Linked DNA regions of Spirosoma aureum. The protein of the gene in region 2 interacts with the protein of the main gene of each other region in a pairwise test. Links are inferred from orthologs where the notes say so. Each region holds a gene or a part of one and is shown on either strand. Other genes may lie near its edges.

Region 1 (3,165 bases), 3.8 Mb from region 2 along the record:
TATACACGAGCCGGGCTGCCTTTGCTGCCTTAATCGGATCGTGTGCCAGTTCCAGTAAATCCACGTTCGTTGAGTTTTGTGGATTGGTAACTGTTTGACGAGCCAATTGGTTAAAGCGGGACTAAAGAAAACAGTTATCCGATAATCTGAAGCAATCAGTTGTCATAAAACCAGGTTACCGTTCGGCCGCTTTGCCAAAGAACCAGAGAGCTAATGCACTGGCGTAATGATAAAAATCTGTCGGATGAAAAAACGACTCCAGTGATTGAGCCTTCGTTGCAAGCCCCATCATCATAGCCGCCAGGACAATCCAAAGGCCACGTTTGTTGCGCTGGAGTAAGGAAAATACAGCGAGTAGCATCAGTACGAGAATCGCGAGCGACGGCACTACTGGCGTGAAAACACGAACCTCGGGCAGCAGTAGAAGGATAAAGACAAACAGACCAAATAGCATGGTCGTTATAAAAGTCGTTATCGAATAGACACGTCGGTAAAGTAATCCCCAAACGCCTACTACCGCACAAACAACACCTAGGCTATCGGCTAGAACGACCATTGAGCGATGAAGAGGCTCAAGCGATTCATTGCCTGCATAATGGAAAATACCAATCAGGGCCGCCAGCGAAACGGTAAGTAAGAAAAATCCCCATAAAAGCCGATTATATATGCTTACCCGCTGAAAAAAGTGCCAGAACACCCCAACGCCCGTTCCGGCCAGAATAGAGCCTGAGAGAATGTGCGAAAAAATCATCACGTAATTTACGAAGATTCGGCTACTTTTGCCCAACTTATTCAATGATGCAAGATTAACAGACGAAAGGAAAAAGACGAAAATTGTTCAGATCTTTCTTCAGTCGTCTGTTAATCCTGTGTCAAATTCAATCGCATCGCCAACGATTTACTAACCGTCATGAGTGTTTTAGTTAACAAGGACTCCAAAGTTATCGTCCAGGGCTTTACCGGCTCGGAGGGCAGTTTCCATGCTCAGCAGATGATCGAATATGGTACCAATGTCGTTGGTGGAGTTACGCCCGGCAAAGGTGGACAGACTCACCTCGATCGGCCCGTTTTTAATACTGTTCAGCAAGCTGTTGATCAGGCTGAGGCCGATGTGTCCATCATTTTTGTACCACCCGCATTTGCTGCAGACGCCATTATGGAAGCTGCTGAAGCAGGTATCAAGGTGATAATCTGCATTACAGAGGGTATTCCGACGGAAGATATGGTAGCGGTGAAAAACTACCTTACCGATAAAGACACTCGGTTGATTGGTCCAAACTGCCCCGGTGTTATGACGGCGGAGGAATGTAAAGTTGGGATTATGCCCGGCTTCATTTTCAAGAAAGGAACCATTGGTATCGTTTCCAAATCAGGAACACTGACCTATGAAGCGGTTGACCAACTGACTAAAGCCGGTTTAGGGCAAAGCACAGCGATCGGTATCGGGGGTGACCCAATCATTGGCACAACAACCAAGCAGGCTGTTGAACTGCTGATGAACGATCCAGAAACTGAAGCCATCGTCATGATCGGCGAAATTGGTGGAGGAATGGAGGCTGAAGCGGCTCGCTGGATCAAGGCAGACGGTAACCGCAAACCTGTTGTAGGCTTTATTGCCGGACAAACGGCTCCGAAAGGACGCCGGATGGGACACGCCGGAGCGATTGTTGGCGGAGCCGACGATACGGCATCGGCTAAAATGGCAATCATGCGTGAGTGTGGTATTCACGTTGTTGAGTCGCCCGCACTCATTGGTGATACCATGCTGAAGGCATTGGGGAAAAATTGATTTAACGGGCTATAAAGCGTGCCGCAACGGATGTTGAAAGAGCAAAAAAGCAATAGAAGGAAAAAAGACTGGCTAAACTGGATACGAGTACCTGCCATGGCATTTTTTCGCTCTATTGCTCTTTCAACATTCGTTGCGGCACTCTTTGTTACAGCCGTTTTTGCACAGTCCCGCACAGAAGGAATTGGACCGGCCAATCAGTATTATCCGGTTCATGATTTTCACGATGATTTTCAGGTATACGATGAGGCCACTAAAGCCTACGTACCCTATATCGTTGAACAGCACGCTGACCAAACAGCGTTAAGTACCTATCTTGACCTCGAAAGTAATCGGCACTACAATCTTCTTATTTCGACAAAACAGGATGGGTATCTGTTTATTAACGCATCCCTGAAACGAAAACTTCGGGCAGGCGAGTGGTCTGTATTCAGTATCGACAGCCTGTATCGTGTGTATCGCCAGCCGGAAGTTTTTCTGACACTGTATGGTGCGCCCGGTCTGAATGACAAACGCCTGTTTATTGGCTACCCAAAGTCAGCTACTCAGAAACTGGTTGTCCTGCGTGATGATAACCTGAGTGTACGACCGCGTACGTTTTCGGTGTATAATAATTTTTTCGGCTTAGGCTTATTGTTTTTGTTAGCAAGCCATGCGTTCCTGTTTTCATTCTATCACAGGGCGTTTCTTCGGTTTTATAGCCTGCGTGATTTATTGTCACTTCGGGCGCAGGAAGAATCTTTTTTGATTAACCGGCCCCTGAGTAGCACCAATGTGCTGTTTATTCTTAATTTAAGTTTTGTTGTTGCTTATTTAATAGTATTCGTACAAAGCCGTAATCTCGATGTATTTGTCTCCCGACGCTTGTTGGGAGCGCAGAATCTGGGGGCGGTGTTAGGTGAGTTTATCGTATTAAGCGGGCTGGCTTTTATTGTACTAATGGGCAAATACATCGCTCTGGAAGTGCTAGGTGGGTTATATAAACTACAGAGCATCATTAATATCCATTTTTTCAAGGTACTTCAGTCGTCGATGCTGTTCTTTACGACACTGACGTTGCTTTTAGTGGTTATTGCCTACAATACAGCTAGTATGACCTGGTCAGAAAGTGCGCTATTACTGCCCGTTCTGGTGTTTTACCTGATGCGATTAGCCTTTCTATACATTGTCATCCGTAGTCAGGAACCTATCAAAAATCTGTATTTATTTTCGTACCTTTGCATCGTTGAATTGATTCCACTCATCATAGGCCTTCGTTTCGCACTGTGAGAGTGGTTTACAGTTTATGGTTGTGGTTTATGGTTGGTTTTCTGGTCAATTATAAACCAGTGCTATAAACTCAGAACTGACTATTGAAACGAGTTGAGATTCAATGA
Region 2 (3,236 bases):
TTAATTCTTTAATATGTTCGGCGTAATTGCGGCCAACGGCAATAATTTTCATAGTAGAACACGGATATCAGCCCGAGTTTGTGTGGATATGACACAAAAGTGTCTATCCGGGTTTTATTAAACTATTCTGAAAGCTACAAATCTAAGGACTAAACAGGGGTAGACCGCACCCATCGGTAAATATTTGAACAAATCTGATCCGTTCCGGGTCATATAACGTCAGAAGACCATTCAGAACAAAAACGCAAAAAGATGAAAAAAGTCATAATAATGATGTTCGCACTAGCTTTCGCTGTTACGGCTTGCGAGAAAGTGCCTTTAACCGGACGAAAGCAACTCATATTGGTGCCAAACAATGACATGCTTACCATGAGCTTTACACAATATAAGCAGTTTTTGGATACAAGTAAAGTGGTTAGCAGTAGTGGCGATGCCGCCATGGTGAGTCGGGTCGGTGATCGAATTCGGGGAGCTGTAGAAAAGTATATGAACGAAAATGGCTACGCCAAACGGCTTGAAGGGTTCAAATGGGAATATCATCTGGTGCAAAGCAATCAGGTCAATGCCTGGTGTATGCCCGGCGGGAAGATTGTGGTTTATTCCGGTATTTTGCCCTATACGCAGAACGAAGCCGGTTTAGCAACGGTACTTGGCCATGAAGTATCGCACGCCATTGCCGAGCATGGTAATGAGCGGATGAGCGAGGGCCTCGTTGCAAACGGATTGTTACAGGCTGGTCAGGCCGCAACGGGCATTGCAACATCGGCCCGAAGTGCTCAGACTCAGGCCATATTTCAACAGGCTTTCGGGGTGGTAGGACCGCTTGCTTATCAATATGGAGTAGGATTACCCCACAGTCGCAAACAGGAATCGGAGGCTGATCACCTTGGCCTGATTTTTATGGCTATGGCCGGTTATGATCCTGCCGAAGCGATTACGTTCTGGCAACGGATGGCTAAAGCGAGTGGCGGAAAAGCTCCCGCTGAGTTTATGTCAGATCACCCATCGGATCAACGCCGGATTGCCGATCTGCAAAAACTACTGCCCGATGCCCAGAAATATTATAACGGGTCCCGTCGGAATAGCTAATGCTTTTAACGAAATGGAAAAAGCCGGAATCTTCGTTCCGGCTTTTTCCATTGTTCTAAATTCGACAGCAGCTTATTGTCGAGGCTATCAAAGCGCTTCGACGACCTGACGAACCTTTTCAGCCGCTTCTTTCAGTAATACGGCCGATTGAACTTTCAGCCCTGATTCGTCAATGATCTTGGCTCCTTCTTCAGCGTTGGTTCCCTGAAGCCGCACGATGATTGGTACCGGAATATCGCCGATAGCTTTGTACGCTTCAACAACACCTGTTGCCACGCGATCGCAACGAACAATCCCACCAAAAATGTTGATCAGAATGGCTTTGACATTCGGGTCTTTCAGAATGATCCGGAAACCTGCTTCAACTGTTTTGGCATTCGCTCCACCCCCAACATCAAGGAAGTTGGCAGGCTCGCCACCCGATAGTTTAATGATATCCATAGTAGCCATAGCCAGACCAGCGCCATTGACCATACAACCGACATTACCGTCGAGTTTAACATAGTTGAGGTCGCTGGCAGACGCTTCTACTTCGAGCGGATCTTCTTCGGCCAGATCGCGCATCGATTTCAGATCAGGATGCCGATAGAGGGCATTGTCGTCCAGATTTACTTTCGCATCAACGGCCAGAATCTTGTTATCCGATGTTTTAAGAACCGGATTGATCTCGAACATGGATGCATCCGTATCAACGTACGCTTTGTAAAGTGCCGTTACGAATTTCACCATTTCCTTGAAGGCTTCGCCTTCCAGCCCTAATCCAAATGCAACTTTACGAGCCTGGAATGGCTGCAAGCCTACAGATGGGTCGATCCACTCTTTTACGATTTTTTCGGGCGTTTTTTCCGCAACTTCTTCAATGTCCATACCGCCTTCTGTGCTGGCCATAATGACATTGCAGGCTTTCGTACGGTCGAGCAGGATGCTGATATACATCTCTTTCGGTTCCGTTGCGCCGGGGTAGAAAACGTCCTGAGCTACAAGTACTTTGTTGACTTTTTTGCCTTCTGGTCCGGTCTGGTGCGTTACAAGCACATTACCGATGAGGTTTTTGGCAATGTCGCGAACCTCGTCAGCCGATTTAGCCAGGGCTACACCACGCTGTTCAGTACCGACAATTTTGCCCTTGCCGCGGCCACCAGCGTGAATCTGCGATTTTACGACAACGAATTTTGATCCGGACTGCGCCATAATCTGTTTGGCGGCTTCAACGGCTTTCTCGGGCGACTCAGCCACGATGCCTTCCTGAATCCGGACACCGTACTTTTTCAGAATTTCTTTACCCTGATACTCGTGTATATTCATGGCAACTGCAACAAGGAGAATTGGAAATCGTATTTTTGTGCGGCAAGTTAGCAGGAAATGAAGAATGAAGAATGATGAGCGATGAATAATTACTCCTGATTCTTCGTTCTTCGTTCTTTACTCTACTTTTTTTCTCTTCATGCAGTCTCTTCTTAAGACCTCTAATATTCGTCGGAACTATGGCAATCTGCCGGTTCTGAAAGGAATCGACGTAAGTATTGAACCCGGCGAAATCGTCTCGATCGTGGGTGCATCCGGTGCTGGTAAAACAACATTGCTCCAGATTCTTGGCACCCTGGATCGGCCGGATGCCGGTGAGCTACATATCGCTGGGCAAAACGTGTTTTCATTAAGCGATCGCCAATTGGCTCAGTTTCGGAATGAGCGAATTGGTTTTGTATTTCAGTTCAATAACCTGTTGCCTGAGTTTACAGCACTTGAAAATGTATGCTTACCGGGCTTTATTTCTGGAAAGGAGGAGGGGGCTGTTCGACAGCGGGCTACTGAATTATTAGAGAAGCTTGGCTTGCGTGACCGGGCTACTCATTTCCCTTCTCAGATGTCGGGAGGTGAACAACAGCGGGTCGCTGTTGCGCGGGCACTGATAAATCAACCGGCCATTGTATTCGCCGACGAACCTAGCGGCAATCTCGATTCGCGCAATGCCGAAGACCTGCACCAGCTATTCTTTCAGCTTCGTGATGATTTCGGGCAGACGTTTGTTATTGTTACTCATAATGAACATCTGGCAGATCTTGCCGACCGAAAACTGGTAATTCGGGATGGGGTTGTGTTTGTCTAATTTTCATAGGGCTAATTCGACTTAGCTAAGTAAGCTAACG

The links.
Region 1: the proteins of sucC (region 2) and sucD interact in binary tests that used the Escherichia coli proteins (3 or more experiments, as listed by UniProt). The link is inferred for Spirosoma aureum from one-to-one orthologs.

The regions. Positions count from the first base shown.
Region 1 is NZ_CP050063.1:2,043,288-2,046,452, forward strand. The notes cover bases 14-2,849. They hold sucD (succinate--CoA ligase subunit alpha), read left to right. Parts: upstream 14-910; coding sequence 911-1,789; downstream 1,790-2,849. Other genes in these bases: G8759_RS08215 (DNA topoisomerase IB), read right to left, coding at 14-64; G8759_RS08220 (DUF6962 family protein), read right to left, coding at 176-751; G8759_RS08230 (DUF4271 domain-containing protein), read left to right, coding at 1,886-2,849. In the rest of the region: more of G8759_RS08215, read right to left, coding at 1-13; more of G8759_RS08230, read left to right, coding at 2,850-3,058; G8759_RS08235 (uroporphyrinogen-III synthase), read left to right, coding at 3,162-3,165. UniProt on the Escherichia coli protein: Succinyl-CoA synthetase functions in the citric acid cycle (TCA), coupling the hydrolysis of succinyl-CoA to the synthesis of either ATP or GTP and thus represents the only step of substrate-level phosphorylation in the TCA.
Region 2 is NZ_CP050063.1:5,855,784-5,859,019, reverse strand. The notes cover bases 286-3,192. They hold sucC (ADP-forming succinate--CoA ligase subunit beta), read right to left. Parts: upstream 2,395-3,192; coding sequence 1,177-2,394; downstream 286-1,176. Other genes in these bases: G8759_RS23295 (ABC transporter ATP-binding protein), read left to right, coding at 2,534-3,192; G8759_RS23305 (M48 family metallopeptidase), read left to right, coding at 286-1,089. Outside these bases: G8759_RS23310 (fumarylacetoacetate hydrolase family protein), read right to left, coding at 1-52; more of G8759_RS23305, read left to right, coding at 253-285; more of G8759_RS23295, read left to right, coding at 3,193-3,196. UniProt on the Escherichia coli protein: Succinyl-CoA synthetase functions in the citric acid cycle (TCA), coupling the hydrolysis of succinyl-CoA to the synthesis of either ATP or GTP and thus represents the only step of substrate-level phosphorylation in the TCA.